One region of the Streptomyces sp. NPDC055632 genome, then DNA from elsewhere that is predicted to be linked to it. Evidence: riboswitches for the same ligand, from Rfam matches in the RefSeq annotation. Region 1 holds a riboswitch; each other region holds the start of a gene.
The links. A riboswitch is a leader RNA that binds a small molecule or an ion and turns the genes downstream of it on or off. The one in region 1 is predicted to bind cobalamin.
Positions count from the first base shown of each region.

Region 2: it holds a riboswitch for cobalamin, as region 1 does, so the genes downstream of both, ACWGSR_RS09215 (ABC transporter substrate-binding protein) here and ACWGSR_RS34875 (acyl-CoA thioesterase) in region 1, are expected to answer to the same signal.
Region 3: it holds a riboswitch for cobalamin, as region 1 does, so the genes downstream of both, cobN (cobaltochelatase subunit CobN) here and ACWGSR_RS34875 (acyl-CoA thioesterase) in region 1, are expected to answer to the same signal.
Region 4: it holds a riboswitch for cobalamin, as region 1 does, so the genes downstream of both, ACWGSR_RS27100 (ribonucleoside-diphosphate reductase subunit alpha) here and ACWGSR_RS34875 (acyl-CoA thioesterase) in region 1, are expected to answer to the same signal.

Region 1 covers NZ_JBSHHY010000052.1:8,490-12,881, forward strand. Annotated here, with positions in the region: gene ACWGSR_RS34860 (ABC transporter ATP-binding protein) at 1-229, shown strand, start outside; gene ACWGSR_RS34865 (ECF transporter S component) at 226-1,071, shown strand; gene cobF (precorrin-6A synthase (deacetylating)) at 1,075-1,905, opposite strand; gene ACWGSR_RS34875 (acyl-CoA thioesterase) at 2,064-2,516, opposite strand; cobalamin riboswitch at 2,568-2,794, opposite strand; gene ACWGSR_RS34880 (hypothetical protein) at 3,047-3,535, shown strand; gene ACWGSR_RS34885 (tetratricopeptide repeat protein) at 3,553-4,392, shown strand, end outside.
Region 2 covers NZ_JBSHHY010000005.1:6,491-10,882, forward strand. Annotated here, with positions in the region: gene ACWGSR_RS09200 (SDR family NAD(P)-dependent oxidoreductase) at 1-391, shown strand, start outside; gene ACWGSR_RS09205 (TetR family transcriptional regulator) at 483-1,076, shown strand; gene ACWGSR_RS09210 (cold-shock protein) at 1,322-1,528, shown strand; cobalamin riboswitch at 1,579-1,759, shown strand; gene ACWGSR_RS09215 (ABC transporter substrate-binding protein) at 1,836-2,897, shown strand; gene ACWGSR_RS09220 (FecCD family ABC transporter permease) at 2,894-3,952, shown strand; gene ACWGSR_RS09225 (ABC transporter ATP-binding protein) at 3,949-4,392, shown strand, end outside.
Region 3 covers NZ_JBSHHY010000002.1:373,539-377,930, reverse strand. Annotated here, with positions in the region: gene cobN (cobaltochelatase subunit CobN) at 1-2,591, opposite strand, end outside; cobalamin riboswitch at 2,631-2,768, opposite strand; gene ACWGSR_RS04285 (cobalamin biosynthesis protein CobG) at 3,027-4,262, shown strand; gene ACWGSR_RS04280 (precorrin-8X methylmutase) at 4,259-4,392, shown strand, end outside.
Region 4 covers NZ_JBSHHY010000025.1:55,198-59,589, reverse strand. Annotated here, with positions in the region: gene mctP (monocarboxylate uptake permease MctP) at 1-934, shown strand, start outside; gene ACWGSR_RS27105 (GNAT family N-acetyltransferase) at 1,016-1,525, shown strand; cobalamin riboswitch at 1,592-1,714, shown strand; gene ACWGSR_RS27100 (ribonucleoside-diphosphate reductase subunit alpha) at 1,845-4,220, shown strand; gene ACWGSR_RS27095 (ribonucleotide-diphosphate reductase subunit beta) at 4,220-4,392, shown strand, end outside.

The sequences.
Region 1 (4,392 bases):
CCACGACGTGGAGTTCGTCGCCCGCGCGGCCGACCGGGTCGTCGTCATGGCGGAGGGCGACGTCGTCGCCGACGGACCCACCACCGAGGTCATCGTCGCCTCGCCCGTCTTCGCCCCCCAGACCGCGAAGATCCTGGCGCCCCTGCCCTTCCTCACGGTGGACCAGCTGACGGCCGTACTCGACGCCGACGCCGACGCCGACCTCGACGGAACGGACCCGGCCCCATGAGCACGTCCACCGCCGCCATCCGCATCCGCGCCCGGGCCGGAGCCGTCATCGCGATGGCGGCCTTCCTCGGCGTCGTCGCCTTCTTCTGGCCGTTCCTCGTCGCGCCCGGCAAGTTCGGCTCGCACTACGCCCCGCCGCTGATCTTCGGCGTGCTCCTGGTGATCGTGCTCTGCGTGGTGATCTCCGAGATCGCCGAGGGCGGCATCGACTCCAAGGCGCTGGCCATGCTGGGGGTCCTCTCCGCGGTCAACGCCGCCATCCGCCCCCTCGGCGCGGGCACGGCCGGGATCGAGACGGTGTTCTTCGTCCTCGTGCTCGCGGGCCGGGTCTACGGCCCCGGCTTCGGCTTCACCCTGGGCTGCACGTCCCTGTTCGCCTCGGCCCTCATCACCGGCGGCGTCGGCCCCTGGATGCCGTACCAGATGTTCGGCTGCGCCTTCGTCGGCATGCTCGCGGGCTTCCTGCCGAAGGCCACGGGGCGCCGTGAGGTCGCCCTGCTCGCGGTGTACGGCTCGCTCTCCGGCTACCTCTTCGGCTTCCTCCTGAACCTCTCCTTCTGGCCGTTCTCGCTCGATCCGAACAGCTCCATCGCCTATCTCCCGGGGCTCCCGTTCACCGAGCAGTTCCAGCGGTACCTGGCCTTCGACCTGGCCACCTCCCTCGGCTGGGACACGGGCCGAGCCGTCACCAACTTCGTCTGCGTCGTCCTCGCGGGACCGGCGGTCCTCACGGTCTTCCGCCGGGCCGCCCGCAAGGCCCGCTTCCAGGCCCCGGTCCGTTTCTCCCCCCGGCCCCTCCGGAAGGAGGAGGACGCCCCGAAACCGCGGGCCGACCGGGCGTAGGCCTCATGCGTCGCCGTCGCCGTCGCCGTCGCCGTCGTCGTCGTCGCCGTCGTCGGAGTGGGGGCGCAGCAGATAGGTGTCCATGATCCATCCGTGGCGTTCCCTGGCCTCCGCCCGCGCGCGGCGGATCTCGTCGGCGACCTCGGACAGCAGGCCCGAGATCAGGATCTCGTCGGGCGTGCCGATGTAGGCGCCCCAGTAGATCCACGTGGTGTCACCGGCGATGTGCCGGAAGGACTCGTGGGCGTCGAGCATCACGACGATGTCGCCGTCGGCGTTGCCGGCCGTCTCGGGGAGCCGCCGCCCGGGCGTGACGTGGATCGGCCGGCCGACCCGGTTCAGACCGATGCGGTGGCGCGCCGCGAGGGCGGAGACGCTGCTGATCCCCGGGACCACGTCGTACGTGAACGCCACGTTCCCCCGGGCCGTGATGTCCTCCAGGATCGCCAGCGTGCTGTCGTACAGGGACGGGTCGCCCCACACCAGGAACGCCCCGCGCTGCCCGGGAGCCGTCTCGTCGCGGATCAGCCGCTCGCAGACGTCGGCGCGCCGACGGCGCCAGTCGTGGACGGCTTCCGCGTACGGGACGGACTCCTCCTGGGAGCGGTCGCGCCACGGGTCCTCCGCCTCGACGACCCGGTAGGGCCCGGTGACGTGCTCGTCGAGCATGTCCCGCCGGAGGCGTACGAGGGAGGACTTCTCCCGGCCCTTGTCGAGGACGAAGAACACGTCGGTCCGGCGCATGGCCTTCACCGCCGCGAGCGTCAACTGGTCGGGGTCCCCGGATCCGATGCCGATGACCGTGAGATGCCTGGGGGTGTCGCTCGACGTCATGGTGCTCCTTGGTCGTTTCCGTCGTGGAACGGGTCCGCCGGCCGTGCGCCGGGGTTGCGGGCGGTCGGCGGGGTCCGGGCCCGGCGCTCGACGCCCGTGGGCGCGGAGACCGCCGCTCCGGTCGTGACCGCGCACGGCCGGGGCGGCGGTCCGCCCGGTCAGGACAGGCCGGGCAGCGGTACGTCGAGGACGGGGACGGGGCGCGGGGTGCCGTCGGCGTCGACGGCGACGAAGGTCAGGAAGGCGGTCGCCACCTCGGTGGCGGGGCCGGTGCTGTTCCAGCGCTCGGAGGTCACCCGGACCCCGACGGTCATCGACGTCCGCCCGGCCCGTTCGAGGCCGGCCTCGACGCTGAGCAGGTCTCCGGCCCGCACGGGGGCGAGGAAGGTCATCCGGTCGACGGAGACGGTGACGGCCGGGCCGTCGGCGTGCCGCCCGGCGGCCGCCGCCGCGGCGTCGTCGATGAGCTTCATCATCACGCCGCCGTGGATGGTGCCGTAGAGGTTGGTGTCGTGCTCGCTCATGATGTGGGCGAGGACGACCCGGGAGTCGTCCGGCGTCTTGGCGGGACGGGCGGCGGGAACGGGGCTGGTGACGGTGGGATCGGCCACGTCAACTCTCCTTCGCGAGTCGCGGCGGGGCTGTTCCGCGCGCACGGGGTGTGGGCGCGCGGGCGGCGGGCAGGTCTTCGGACTCGCGGGCGCGCCCACCGGACCGGTCCGGAGGACACCTACTGGCCGTCGCTTCCCAGCCCCTTCCCGGGGCCAGTGCGTATGACGGCGGTCGTTCCCGCTCACCGCTGCGGGGCAGTCCCGGATTCCCACCGGGTTCCCTCTTGCGACGCATCCCGCCTGGCGGACGGGGGCGAACCAGCTGCGCGACCAGCCTACGCCGCACTCCGACGGGGTCGTTCCGCGCGTCGCCGCCGGCCGGGCGGGGAGTCCGTACCCCTCGCCCGACGCCCCTGATCCGAGGCCGGGCCACGCCCTCCCGGCCCGGCCGGGGCCCGTGCGGACGAGCCTTGGCGGAAGGCTCCGACTGGCTCGAACCGCACCCCATGTACGGCAGCGGGCCTGTACGTTGCTGGGGAGAAGAGGCGGGGCGACGTGAGGGGCGGGTGGGGGCTTTGCTGACCGAGGCTTTGACCGCGTTGGCCGCGGCGGGCGGCGGGGCGGTGGTCCAGGCCGCCGGCACCGACGCCTGGCACGCGGTGCGGCAGCGGGTCGCCGAACTGTTCGGCCGCGGTGACGCGGAGCGGGGGCGGGCCGAACTGGAGCGGCTGGACCGGACGGCCCGGGCGCTCGAGCCGGGCGCCGCCACGGATCCGGACCGGGAGCTGTCGCGCCAGGAAGGGGTGTGGCAGGAGCGGTTCGAGGTCCTGCTCGCATCCCTCGACGCGGGGGACCGGGAGCGGGCGGTCCGGGACCTGCGCGCCCTGTCGGCCCTCGTCGCCGACCCGGAGGCCGACACGGCCCTGGCGACCGGGAACGCGCTGGCGCGGGACGGCGGCAGCGCCGTGACCGGGGTGAGGCGGTCGGGCGACGGGCGCGCCGCACGAGCCGTGAACACCGGGGACGCGGAGGCCGTCGGCGCGGGGTCCAGCGCGGTCAGCGGCATCGTGACCGAGTAGACGGCCGGGACCTCGGTATGGCCAGGTGGCGATGGAGCAGAGGGCACGATCCCGGCACGCACACCCCGGCCGGGGGCACGGAGGGCGGCGTCACCCCCGCACAGCGGGTGACGGGCAGCGGGAACGCGAGCGCGACGCACGGCGGCATCGCCGTCACGGGCATCTACCACGCCCATTCCGGCGTGGTGCTCCCGCCGGAGGCGGTGCGGCCCGTGTCCGAGGTCAAGGCCCGGCCCGGACTGGACAACCCGCCGTACCGCACCACCCGCTTCGTGGGGCGCACCGCCGAACTCGACCGCCTCGACGCCGCCATGAAGAGGAACGGCGGCGTGGGGCTCCATGCCGTGCACGGACTCGGCGGGGTCGGCAAGAGCACGCTGGTCGCGCACTGGGCGGCCACCCGGGCCCGCAGGCACCGTCTCGCGCCCGTCCGGTGGATGTCCGCCGACAGCGCGGCGGGCGTGGAACGGGGCCTGGCCGCCCTCGCCACCGCCCTGCAGCCCGCCGTCTCCAAGGCGCTGACGGTGGAAGCCCTGGCCGAGAACGGGATGCAGTGGCTGGCCACGCACAGCGGCTGGCTGCTCGTCCTGGACAACGTCAACCACGTCGCCGACATCGCCCCGCTCCTGGCCCGCCTGCCCCACGGGCGTTTTCTCGTCACCAGCAGGCTCGCCACGGTGTGGCACGACGCCGGCGAGGTCATCCGGCTCGACGTCCTGCGACCGGACGAATCGCTGGCCCTGCTCACCCGCATCGCGACCGTCGGCGGCGGCCGGGACCTCTCCGGAGCGGCCGAACTCTGCGCGGACCTGGGCCATCTCCCCCTGGCCGTCGAACAGGCCGCCGCCTACCTCGCC
Region 2 (4,392 bases), on a different contig from region 1:
GCTCTTCCTCGTCCAGCAGGGCCTCGGTCGGCTGCGCGACGGCGGCCGGATCGTCAACATCTCCTCGGCGGCGACGCGGCACGCCTTTCCCGACTCCGTCACGTACGCGATGACCAAGGGGGCCGTCGACACGATGACCCTCGCCCTCGCCAAGGAGCTGGGGCCCCGGGGCATCACGGTCAACGCCGTGGCCCCCGGCTACATCGCGACGGACATGAACGCGCGGCGCCGGGCGACGCCCGAGGCGAGCGCCGCCCTCGCCGCGCTCTCGGTCTTCAACCGGCTCGGGACGCCCGCCGACGTGGCGGACGTGGTCGCCTTCCTCGTCTCCGACGACGCCCGCTGGATCACCGGCCAGTACGTGGACGTGACGGGCGGCACCGCGCTCTGAACCCGCCCCGCCCCGGCCCGGGGGCCGGTCCCGGACCGGCCCCCGCGCACCCCTCCTCGGGGCGGTTCCCCGTGGATAAAGTGGGGGCACGATGACACGTTTCCGCGAGAGCGTCCGGTCCCTGCTGCGCGAGCAGGTGCTCGACGCCGCCTACCGCCTCGTCGCCGCCGAGGGCTGGAGCGGGCTGCGCATGACCTCCATCGCGCGGGCCGCCGGCATCAGCCGCCAGACCCTCTACAACGAGTTCGGTGCGAAGGAGGCCATCGGCAACGCCCTGGTCCAGCGCGAGCTGGAGGGCTTCCTGATCGGCATCGAGCGCGAACTCGACTCCCACCGGGGCGAGTTGGAGGCAGCGGCGGCGGCCGGCGTCGGCTACACGCTCCAGCAGACCGTGGACAACCCCCTCATCAAGAGCGTCCTGGTCGCGGCGCGGGGCGGCGAGGACGACCTCCTCGCCTACCTCACCACCCGCGCGGAGCCGGTCTTCGGCACGGCCATGGCGATGCTCCACGCGTACGCGACCGAGGCCTGGCCCGAGGTGGACGATGAGTCGCGCGGGCTCGCCGTCGAGACGGTCGTCCGGCTCACCGTCAGCCACATCGTCCAGCCGGTGGCCCCGCCCGCCGAGACGGCGGCGCGCATCGCCAGGATCACGGCGAGGATCTCGTACCCCGGCGGCCGCTGAGGGACGCCCCGCCCCCTCCGGAAGGCGCCGGACGCACGACGAGGCCCGGTGTCGAACACGGGGGATCTCCGACACCGGACCTCTGTTGAATATTCTACGAGATCCCCGGGAGTGCTCGCGCACCGCCCGCCCGCCGACGGGCGAAGCGCGGACGGGCGGGGTACACCTCCCCTGAGACGCGGACGCGGCCGGACCCGGCCGGGACACCCCTCGCCCGCGTCGCCGACGCCGAGGAGGAGGCAGCCGTGGAAGGCAGGAGCAAAGGGTTCGTGCGGTCCTTCAACCGTCTCGGGGGATACGGGTTCGTCGTCCCCGTCGGCTCCCAGGACCAGGTCTGGTTCAGCGCGGAGGACATCGAGGACGAGAGCCGGACCGTCTCCGAGGGGCAGCAGGTCTCCTTCGTCCTGGTCCTCGGGGACGGCCGCTTCGAGGCCAGGGAGCTGCGCCTCTGACGCCGACCGCGCCCCGGGGCACGCCCCCGGCCCGGTGGTACTGTGCCGGGGCCAGTCGCACCTTTGTACGCGCCCGAACGGGTGCGTGCACGGGTCAGGGAATCCGGTGCGAGACCGGAACTGACGCGCAGCGGTGAGGGCGACGGGCGGAGCATCGGCCACTGGGCGGCGACGACGACGGCCCGGGAAGGCGCCCCGTCCGGCCGACCCCGAGTCCGAAGACCTGCTGGCGGCCCCGGCGCACGCCCGCCCGGGGAGCACCGTACGACAGGCTCCGCGCATGAGCCGTGGCCGCAGAGGAAGTCCCGTGCCGCTCGCACACCCCGTCCGCTCCGCCGTGCTGTTCCTGACCGGAGCCCTGCTCCTGACCGCCACCGGCTGCGGCGCGGGGACCACCCCCGCCCCCGTCCGGCCCGCGGGCGGCGCCGGGGAGGCGAAGACCGGGTACCCGGTCACCCTCGACGACAACTGCGGACGGCCCGTCCGCGTCGAGCGCGCGCCGGAGCGGGCCGTCGCCCTCGACCAGGGCGCGGCGGAGATCATGCTCTCCCTCGGCCTCGCCGACCGCATGGTGGGCACCGGCACCTGGACGGACCCCGTCCTCAAGGGGCTGGAGGAGGAGAACGCCGGGGTCCCGCGCCTCGCCGACCGCTACCCCTCCTTCGAGAAGGTCCTCGACGCCGAACCCGACTTCGCCGCCGCCTCCTTCGCGTACACCCTCGGCAAGGGCGGGGTGGCGGCCCGCGAGCGGTTCGAGCAGCTCGGCGTCCCCACCTACCTCTCGCCCACCGACTGCGTCGGCAAGGACAACAGCGGCGACGGCGACGGCGTCCGCGTCCAACCGCTCACCATGGAGACGGTCTACGGCGAGATCCGCGACCTGGCCCGGATCTTCGCGGTGCCGGAGCGCGGCGAGAAGCTCGTCGCGGAGCTCAAGGCCCGTGTGACGAAGGCCGCTTCGGGCGGAGGCTTCGGGGACGCCACGGTCCTCTACTGGTTCGCCAACTCCGAGGCGCCCTACATGGCGGGCTGCTGCGGCGCCCCCGGCATCGTCTCCCGCGAGCTGGGCGCGAAGAACGTCTTCGACGACACCAAGGAGGAGTGGCCCCAGATCAACTGGGAGACCGTCGCCGACCGCGACCCCGACGTCCTCGTCATCGGCGACCTCACCCGCCGCTCGCAGTCGGCCGAGAGCGCCGCCAAGAAGATCGAGTTCCTGGAGTCCGACCCGGTCACCCGCACCATGACGGCGGTCAGGAACAAGCGGTACGTGCTCCTCAGCGGCCAGGCGCTCAACCCCACGATCCGCACCGTCGAGGCCGTCGAGAAGGTGGCGGCGGCGCTCCGCTCGTACGGCCTCGCCAAGTGACCACCACCTCTCCGGCTGCCGCTTCGGTACGGAAGGGAGCCGCGGCCCTGCTGTGGACGGCGGCCGGACTCGCCCTCCTGGCCGCGTCGGTCGCCGCGGCGATCACCATCGGCCCGGCCCGCATCGGCGTCGCCGACGTGTGGGCGACGGTCGCCGCCCACCTCGGCGGCGGCGCCCCGGCGCTCTCCCCGATCCGGGACGGGATCGTCTGGGACCTGCGGCTGCCCCGCACCCTCCTGGCCGCCGTCTGCGGCGCCGGGCTCGCCCTCTGCGGCGCGGTGATGCAGTCGCTGCTGCGCAACCCGCTCGCCGACCCCTTCGTCCTCGGCGTCTCCTCCGGCGCCTCGACCGGCGCGGTCGCGGTCGTCGTCCTCGGGGTCGGCGGGGGAGTCCTCTCCGTCACCGGCGGGGCGTTCCTCGGGGCGGTCTGCTCCTTCGCGCTCGTGCTGCTGCTCAGCCACACCCTCGGCGGCTCGACGGACCGCGTGGTCCTCTCCGGGGTCGCCGCCATGCAGCTCTTCTCCGCCCTCACCTCCTTCGTCGTGATGACGGCCGCCGACGCGGAGACCACCCGGGGCGTCCTCTTCTGGCTGCTCGGCTCGCTCGCCGGGGCCGGCTGGACCGACGTGTGGGTGTGCCTCGCGGTCCTCGCGGCGGCCCTGACGACCTGCCTGGGACACGCGCGGACCCTGGACGCGTTCGCCTTCGGCGAGGAGGCCGCCGCCTCGCTCGGCGTCTCCGTCGCCCGGACCCGGCTCGTCCTCCTGTGCGTCACCGCCCTCCTGACGGCCGCCCTGGTCTCCGCCGCCGGGGCCATCGGCTTCGTCGGACTCGTCCTGCCGCACGCCGCCCGCGCGCTCACCGGCCCCGGGCACGCCCGGCTCCTGCCGGTCACCGCCCTGGCCGGAGCGGTCTTCCTGGTCTGGGCCGACACGCTCGCCCGCACCGTCCTCGACCCCCAGGAGGTGCCGGTGGGCGTGGTGACCTCGCTGATCGGCGTACCGGCCTTCGTCCTCGTCCTCCACCGCACGCGCAGCACGAGGAGCACGCGATGACCCCCACCGGAGAAGACACGGGCACGGGCCTCCGCGCCGACCGGGTCTCGCGCACCGCCGGCGGCGTCCTCGTCCTCGACGGCGTCAGCGTCGCCCCGGTCCCCGGGACCGTCACCGGCCTCCTCGGCCCCAACGGCTCCGGCAAGTCCACGCTCCTGCGGCTCCTCGCCGGCGTCCTCGCCCCCGACTCCGGGGTCGTCACCCTCGACGGCGACCCGCTGGCCGGCCTCGGCCGCAGGACCGTCGCCCGGCGCCTCGCCACGGTCGAGCAGCAGTCCGACACCCAGACCGACCTGACCGTCCTCGACGTCGTACGCCTCGGCCGCGTCCCGCACCGCAGGGCCTGGACCCCGCCCTCGGCGGCGGACGAGGCCGCCGTCCGCTCCGCCCTCGCCCGCACCGGGCTCGCCGACCGCGCCCGCCAGCCCTGGCGGACCCTC
Region 3 (4,392 bases), on a different contig from region 1:
TCGTCGCCGGCGGTGCGCATCGCGCTCGTGCCCCACAGGGAGAGGCCCACGGAGGTCGGCCACTCGCCGTTGTCGGTGCGGTAGCGCTCCAGGAGGGAGTCCGCGAGCGCCTGGCCGGTCTCCCAGGCGAGGCGGGAGGGGACGGCCTTCGGGTCGACGGAGTAGAAGTTGCGGCCGGTCGGCAGGACGTTGACCAGACCGCGCAGCGGGGAGCCGGACGGACCGGCCGGCACGAAGCCGCCGTTGAGCGCGTGCACGGCGTGCGCCAGCTCGTCGGTGGTGGCGGCCAGACGCGGCACGACCTGTTCGGCGGCGAACCGCAGCACGGCCCGGACGTCGGGGCCGTGGTCGGCCGCGACCGACTCGACCGCGTCCACCGCCCAGTCCGCCGCCTCCATCGCCTCGACGAGCTCGCGCGCCTTCGCCTCCGCCTCGTCGGCGGTGGTGCGGGTCGCGGCCGACTCGTCCAGGCCCAGGGCCTCGCGCAGACCGGGCAGCGCCTGCGTGCCGCCCCAGATCTGGCGGGCGCGCAGGATGGAGAGGACCAGGTTGACCCGGGCCTCGCCGGCCGGGGCGCCGCCGAGGACGTGCAGGCCGTCGCGGATCTGGGCGTCCTTGACCTCGCACAGCCAGCCGTCGACGTGGAGCAGGAAGTCGTCGAAGCCGTCGTCCTCCGGGCGCTCCTCCAGACCGAGGTCGTGGTCGAGCTTGGCGGCCTGGATCAGGGTCCAGATCTGGGCGCGGATCGCGGGCAGCTTCGCCGGGTCCATGGAGGAGATCTGCGCGTACTCGTCGAGGAGCTGCTCCAGGCGCGCGATGTCGCCGTACGAGTCGGCGCGGGCCATCGGCGGCACCAGGTGGTCGACCAGGGTGGCGTGCACGCGCCGCTTGGCCTGGGTGCCCTCGCCCGGGTCGTTGACCAGGAACGGGTAGACCAGCGGCAGGTCGCCGAGGGCCGCGTCCGGGCCGCAGGCGGCGGACAGGCCGGCGTTCTTGCCGGGCAGCCACTCCAGGTTGCCGTGCTTGCCCAGGTGGACCATGGCGTCGGCGCCGAAGCCGCCGTCCTCGGCGCGGGCCGCGATCCAGCGGTAGGCGGCCAGGTAGTGGTGGGACGGCGGGAGGTCGGGGTCGTGGTAGATCGCGATCGGGTTCTCGCCGAAGCCGCGCGGCGGCTGGATGAGGACGAGGAGGTTCCCGCGCCGCAGGGCGGCGAGCACGATGTCGCCCTCCGGGTTCCGCGACCGGTCGAGGAACATCTCGCCGGGCGCCGGGCCCCAGTGCTCCTCGACGTGGGTGCGCAGCTCCTCGGGGAGGGTCGCGTACCAGCGCTTGTAGTCGGCGGCCGGGATCCGGACCGGGTTCTTGGCCAACTGCTCCTCGGTCAGCCAGTCCTGGTCGTGGCCGCCGGCCTCGATGAGGGCGTAGATCAGCTCGTCGCCGTCGCCCGAGACCAGGCCGGGGAGGTCCTCGGCGGGCCCGAAGTCGTAGCCCTCCTCGATCAGCCGGCGAAGGAGGGAGACGGCGGAGGCCGGGGTGTCGAGACCGACGGCGTTGCCGATGCGGGAGTGCTTGGTGGGGTACGCGGAGAGGACGAGCGCGAGCCTCTTCTCGGCATTCGGGATGTGCCGGAGGCGGGCGTGCCGCACGGCGATCCCGGCGACGCGGGCCGCGCGCTCGGTGTCCGCCACGTACGCGGGCAGGCCGTCCTCATCGATCTCCTTGAAGGAGAACGGGACGGTGATCAGGCGCCCGTCGAACTCGGGGACGGCGACCTGGCTGGCGGCGTCCAGCGGGGAGAGGCCCTCGTCGTTCTCCTCCCACGCGGACCGCGAGCCGGTCAGGCAGAGGGCCTGGAGGATCGGCACGTCGAGCGAGGCGAGCGCCCCCGCGTCCCAGGCCTCCTCGTCGCCGCCGGCCTGCGCCTCGGCGGGCTTGGTGCCGCCCGCCGCGAGGACGGTGGTGACGATCGCGTCGGCGGTGCGGAGGGTGTCGAGCAGCTCCGTCTCGGGGGCGCGCAGGGAGGCCACGTACAGCGGGAGGGCCCGCGCGCCGGCGTCCTCGATCGCCTCGCACAGGGCGCCGACGAAGGCGGTGTTGCCGCTCATGTGGTGGGCGCGGTAGTAGAGCACGGCGATCGTCGGGCCCTCGGTGGCCTTCGGGGTGCGCTCCAGCGGGCCCCAGGTCGGGGCGGCGGCCGGGGCCTCGAAACCGTGGCCGGTGAGCAGGACGGTGTCGGAGAGGAAGCGGGCGAGCTGCTCCAGGTTGGCGGGGCCGCCGTGCGCCAGGTAGGCGTGCGCCTCGGTGGCGACGCCGACGGGCACGGTGGACGCCTCCATGAGCTGCGCGTCGGGCGCCTGCTCACCGCTGAGCACGACGACCGGCTTCCCGGCGGCGCGGATCGCGTCGAGCCCGTCCTGCCAGGAACGGAGCCCGCCGAGGAGCCGGACGACGACGAGTTCGGCGCCGTCGAGGAGCCCGTCGAGATCGGCGAGCGGGAGCCGGGCGGGGTTGGCGAACCGATACTCCACCGGTCCGCCGGCCGCGCGGGCGCTGAGCAGGTCGGTGTCGGAGTGCGACAGCAGCAGAAGCATGGCGAGCGCAGGCCTTCCTCGGGGTTGTCCGCGCCCCGGGTGGTCGTGTGGACGGCAGGAGTTCCTGACTCACCGGCCCGAGAACACCGGGCCGGCTCACAGTGGCGGGACCGCGCCGGAATCTCACCGGGCTTCCTCCCCGGGGTCCTGGGACCCCATGCCGCTTGCATCCTAGATCGTGAGCTCCGGACGCCGGAGGGAGCGGGAGGGTCGGGCGGATCACACCGGCACCGGGCCGGGACCGGGCCGGAGCGTGCCGGGCCGGCCCGCGCCTGTCCGACGCGCGGAAAGCCGGCCCTCGCGCCCCCGCCGACTCCCGGAAAGCCGGCCCCCCGCCCCCACCTCCCCACTCGTGGGAAGCCGGTCCTCGCGCCCCCGCCCGGGCGCCCCGAGTCAGGCTGGTCACACCCCGTCGACCGCCGGTTTCCCGTGGGTATGCTCGCCGCCATGCCGCCCGTCCCGCCCCCGACGCCCGCCCCCGGCGCACCCCGTGTGCGGGAGCGCGGCGACGCCTGCCCCGGGGCGCTGCGGCTGCACTCCGCCGACGACGGACACCTGGCCCGACTGCGGCTGCCCGCAGGAAGGTTGACGGCGCGTCAGGTGGAGGTCCTGGCGGACGCCGCCGAGGCCCTGGGGGACGGGCGGATCAGCGTCACCTCGCGCGGGAACGCCGAGCTGCGCGGCTTGGCGGACGGCTGCGGGGCGGAGCTCGCGGCGCTCCTGGCGGAGGCGGGCCTGCTGCCCTCGCCCACCCACGAGCGCGTCCGCAACATCGTGGCCTCCCCGGCCGCGGGCCTCGACGGACTCGGCGCCGCCGACGTGCAGTTGTGGGCCCGCGAGCTGGACGAACGGCTCTGCGCCGCGCCCTGGGCCGCCGCGCTCTCGGGCCGTTTCCTCTTCGTCCTGGACGACGGCCGCGGCGACGTCACCGGCCTCGGCGGGGATGTGACCTTGGTCGCAGTGGACCCCCGCACCGCGCTCCTGCACCTGGGCGGCCGGGCCGTGCGCGTCGCCGCCGACGACGCGCCCCGCGCCGCCCTCGCCGCCGCCCGCGCCTTCCTCTCCGCCGCCCGCGCGGCCGGCACCGGCGCCTGGCGCGTACGGGAGCTGCCGGAGGGCCACGGGGCCGGCGTACCGGAAGCACTCGCGGCGGCCGGGACAGCGGCGGAAGAGGTGCCCGAGCCGGTCCTGCCGCAGGGGCCGCCGCCCGTCCCCGGCCCCCTCGGCCCCGCCTCCCTCCACGTGCTCGCCCCTCTCGGCCGCCTCACCGCCGCCCAGCTGCGGGCCCTGCTGCCCGCCGACGAGGTGCGGCTCACGCCCTGGCGCGGAGCCGTCGTCGTCGGCGCCGGGCCCGACCGGACGCCCGCGCTCGACGCGGCCGGACTGATCACCCGGCCCGACTCCCCCTGGATCGGCGTCAGCGCCTGCACCGGGCGGCCCGGCTGCGCCAAGTCCCTCGCGGACGTCCGGGCGGACGCGGTCCCCGGCCGTCCCGGCCTGCCCGTCCACTACTCCGGGTGCGAGCGCCGCTGCGGACACCCGCACGGCGACTGGATCGACGTCCTCGCCGCCCCCGGCGGCGGCTACCTGGTCGACGGCGCCCCCGTCCCCCGTACCGAACTGGCCCCCGCGGTCACCACGGCCCGTACCGCGCCCCGCACAACGAGATGAGCGAGAACAGGATGTTCGACTACGAGAAGGACGGCACGGAGATCTACCGCCGCTCCTTTGCCACGATCCGCGCCGAGGCGGACCTCACGGGCCTGCCCGCCGACGTCGCCCAGGTGGCGGTCCGGATGAT
Region 4 (4,392 bases), on a different contig from region 1:
GATCTTCGCCCAGGCGGGCGAGAAGTTCACCACCAACAAGGTCGGTGGACTCGTCCCCGGCGAGGCCGGCCAGTGGACGTACGCGACGCTCGCGCTCGGCTCCGCGCTCGCGCTCTTCATGTACCCGCACTCCATCACGGCGACGCTGTCGTCCCGGAGCCGCGAGGTCATCCGCCGCAACACCACGATCCTGCCGCTGTACTCGCTGATGCTGGGTCTGCTGGCACTGCTGGGCTTCATGGCGATCGCCGCAGGGATCAAGGTCGAGAACGGCCAGCTCGCCATTCCGCAGCTCTTCGAGACCATGTTCCCGGACTGGTTCGCGGGCGTCGCGTTCGCCGCGATCGGCATCGGCGCGCTCGTCCCGGCCGCGATCATGTCGATCGCCGCCGCCAACCTCTTCACCAGGAACATCTACAAGGACTTCATCAAGCCGGACGCGACCCCGGCCCAGGAGACCAAGGTCTCCAAGATCGTCTCGCTTCTGGTCAAGGTCGGCGCCCTCGTGTTCGTCCTCACCATGGACAAGACGGTCGCGATCAACTTCCAGCTCCTCGGCGGCATCTGGATCCTCCAGACCTTCCCCGCCCTGGTAGGAGGGCTCTTCACCCGCTGGTTCCACCGCTGGGCCCTGCTCGCAGGGTGGGCTGTCGGCATGCTGTACGGCACTATCGCCGCCTACAACGTGTCCACTCCGAAGCAGAAGCACTTCGGCGGCTCCTCCGCCGAGATCCCGGGCATCGGCGAGATCGGCTACATCGGCCTCACCGCCTTCGTCCTCAACGTCGTGGTCACCGTGGTCCTCACCTTCGTCCTCAAGGCCCTCAAGGCCCCCGAGGGCATCGACGAGACCTCCCCGTCGGACTACACCGCCGACGCCGGCGACCCCGGCGTGCAGACCGAGATGGAGAAGGCCACCGCGCCCACCCACTGACACCGGTCGCGCCGAAAGGGCCCGGGACCTCCGCCAGGAGGCCCCGGGCCCCGTCGCGTCCCCGGCGTGCACACTTCCCCCATGGACTTCACGATCAGGGCGGTACGGCCCGAGGAGTACGAGGTGCTCGGCGAACTGACCGGACGCACCTATCTGGACGACGGACTGCTGAAGTACGGGGCCGAGGACTCCTATCTGGCCGTGCTGCGGGACACGGAGCGGCGGGCCCGCGAGAGCGAGGTCCTCGTCGCGGAGGACACCGGGGACGCGGCGGGGCGGATCGTCGGCGGGGTGACCTTCGCCCGGGGCGGCACCCCGTGGGCCGACATCGCGGTGGCCGGCGAGGCCGAGTTCCGGATGCTCGCGGTCGCCCGGGAGGCCCGCGGCCGGGGCGTCGGCGAGGCGCTCGTACGGGCCTGTGTCGACCGGGCGCGGGCCCTTCCGGGGTGCGCCAGGATCGTGCTCTCCACGGACGCCGCGATGGTCTCCGCGCACCGGATCTACGAGCGGACGGGCTTCGTCCGCACCCCGCACCGGGACTGGGAGCCCATCCCCGATCACTCTCTGCGCACCTACTCCCTGGAGTTCTGACCCCAAGTCCCGTCCAGGGGGCGACACAACATGTGGGGGGTGCCACGAGCGGCGCCCCCCACATGTATGCTCGTCCTCGCTGTCGACGCAGGGGAATCCGGCGCGAATCCGGAACTGTCCCGCAACGGTGTACTTCGTGCGGTTTCGTCCGGAGTGAGTCCGAACACCTGCCGACAGCGCGCCCGGTCCTTCCGTTCCGGGTGCCACAGACGTCCGGGCCTCGCGGAGTGGGCCGGTGGACGCGGCGCGTCATGCCTGGACGCCCGCCCGTCCGCCTGCCCCCGCCGAGGCCCCGAGCCGAGCGAGGGAGAGCCCCCACGTGACCATCGCGCCCGCCGATCCGGCTTCGGCCGAGGCTTCCGCGGTCGAGAGCGACGGTCCCGGGACCGTACTGCTGCGGACCCTGACCGACCTCACCGCCGATCTCCCCGACACCGACCCCGGCAAGGTCGCCGCCGCCGCGCTCCGCGGCCGCAGCGCCGCCGCGGACGAGGCGGAGCTGCGCGAGCTGGCCACCGAGGCGGCCGCCGGCCTGATCGCCGAGGACCCGGCGTACTCCCGGCTCGCCGCCCGGCTCCTCACCATCACCATCGCGGACGAGGCGGCCTCCCAGGGCTCGGTCGACTTCTCCTCCTCGGTCGTCGTCGGGCACCGCGAGGGCCTGATCGCCGACCGCACCGCCGAGTTCGTCGCGCTGCACGCCGACCGCCTCGACGCCACGATCGACCGCGCCGGCGACGACCGCTTCGGCTACTTCGGCCTGCGCACCCTCTACTCGCGCTACCTGCTGCGCCACCCGATCACCCGCAAGGTGATCGAGACCCCGCAGCACTTCATGCTGCGCGTCGCCTGCGGTCTGGCCGAGGACGAGGGCGTCCGCGCGCTCGACGAAGTGGCCGCGCTGTACGGCCTGATGAGCCGGCTGGACTACCTGCCGTCCTCCCCCACGCTCTTCAACTCCGGCACCCGCCACCCGCAGATGTCCTCCTGCTACCTCCTGGACTCCCCGCAGGACGAGCTGGACTCCATCTACGACCGCTACCACCAGGTCGCGCGCCTCTCGAAGCACGCGGGCGGCATCGGCCTCTCGTACTCCCGCATCCGCGCCCGCGGTTCGCTGATCCGGGGCACCAACGGGCACTCCAACGGCATCGTGCCGTTCCTGAAGACCCTGGACGCCTCCGTCGCCGCCGTGAACCAGGGCGGCCGCCGCAAGGGCGCCGCCGCCGTCTACCTGGAGACCTGGCACGCGGACATCGAGGAGTTCCTGGAGCTCCGCGACAACACGGGCGAGGACCAGCGCCGCACGCACAACCTGAACCTGGCGCACTGGATCCCGGACGAGTTCATGCGCCGCGTGAACGCCGACGCCGAGTGGTCGCTGTTCTCCCCCTCGGACGTGCCCGAGCTCGTGGACCTGTGGGGCGAGGAGTTCGACGCCGCCTACCGCAAGGCCGAGGCGGCCGGCCTGGCCCGCAAGACGATGCCGGCCCGCGACCTGTACGGCCGGATGATGCGGACCCTGGCCCAGACCGGCAACGGCTGGATGACCTTCAAGGACGCCTCGAACCGGACGGCCAACCAGACCGCCGAGCCCGGCCACACCGTCCACTCCTCCAACCTCTGCACGGAGATCCTGGAGGTCACGGACGACGGCGAGACCGCGGTCTGCAACCTGGGCTCGGTCAACCTCGGCGCGTTCGTGGTCGGTTCGGACATCGACTGGGAGCGCCTGGACGCGACCGTCCGCACGGCCGTCACCTTCCTCGACCGGGTCGTCGACATCAACTTCTACCCGACCGAGCAGGCGGGCCGCTCCAACTCCCGCTGGCGTCCGGTCGGCCTGGGCGCCATGGGCCTCCAGGACGTCTTCTTCCAGCTGAAGCTGCCCTTCGACTCCCCCGAGGCGCGGGCGCTCTCCACCCGGATCGCCGAGCGGATCATGCTCGCCGCGTACGAGGCCTCCGCCGACCTGGCCGAGCGCAACGGCCCGCTCCCGGCCTGGGAGAAGACCCGCGCCGCCCGCGGCGTGCTGCACCCCGACCACTACGACGTGGAGCTGAACTGGCCGGAGCGCTGGACCGCGCTGCGCGAGCGGATCGCCGCCGTCGGCATGCGCAACAGCCTCCTCCTCGCCATCGCGCCGACCGCGACGATCGCCTCGATCGCCGGCGTGTACGAGTGCATCGAGCCGCAGGTCTCCAACCTGTTCAAGCGCGAGACGCTGTCGGGCGAGTTCCTCCAGGTCAACTCGTACCTGGTCGACGAGCTGAAGAGGCTCGGCGTCTGGGACGCGCAGACCCGTGAGGCGCTGCGCGACTCCAACGGCTCGGTGCAGGGCTTCACCTGGGTGCCGGCCGAGGTGCGCGAGCTGTACCGCACGGCCTGGGAGATCCCGCAGCGCGGCCTGATCGACATGGCCGCCGCCCGCACCCCGTTCCTGGACCAGTCGCAGTCGCTGAACCTGTTCCTGGAGACGCCCACCATCGGCAAGCTGTCGTCGATGTACGCGTACGCCTGGAAGCAGGGCCTCAAGACGACGTACTACCTGCGCTCCCGCCCGGCCACCCGGATCGCCCGCGCCGCCCAGGCGTCGACGGCCGCCGCCGCGCCCATTCCCGTCCAGCAGGCCGCCGACCCCGACGCGGTCGCCTGCTCCCTGGAAAACCCCGAGTCCTGCGAGGCCTGCCAGTAATGAGCTCCACCGAGAAGAACCTGCTCGACCCGGGCTTCGAACTCACCCTCCGTCCCATGCGCTACCCGGACTTCTACGAGCGCTACCGGGACGCGATCAAGAACACCTGGACCGTCGAGGAGGTCGACCTCCACTCGGACGTCGCCGACCTCGCCAAGCTGACCCCGGCCGA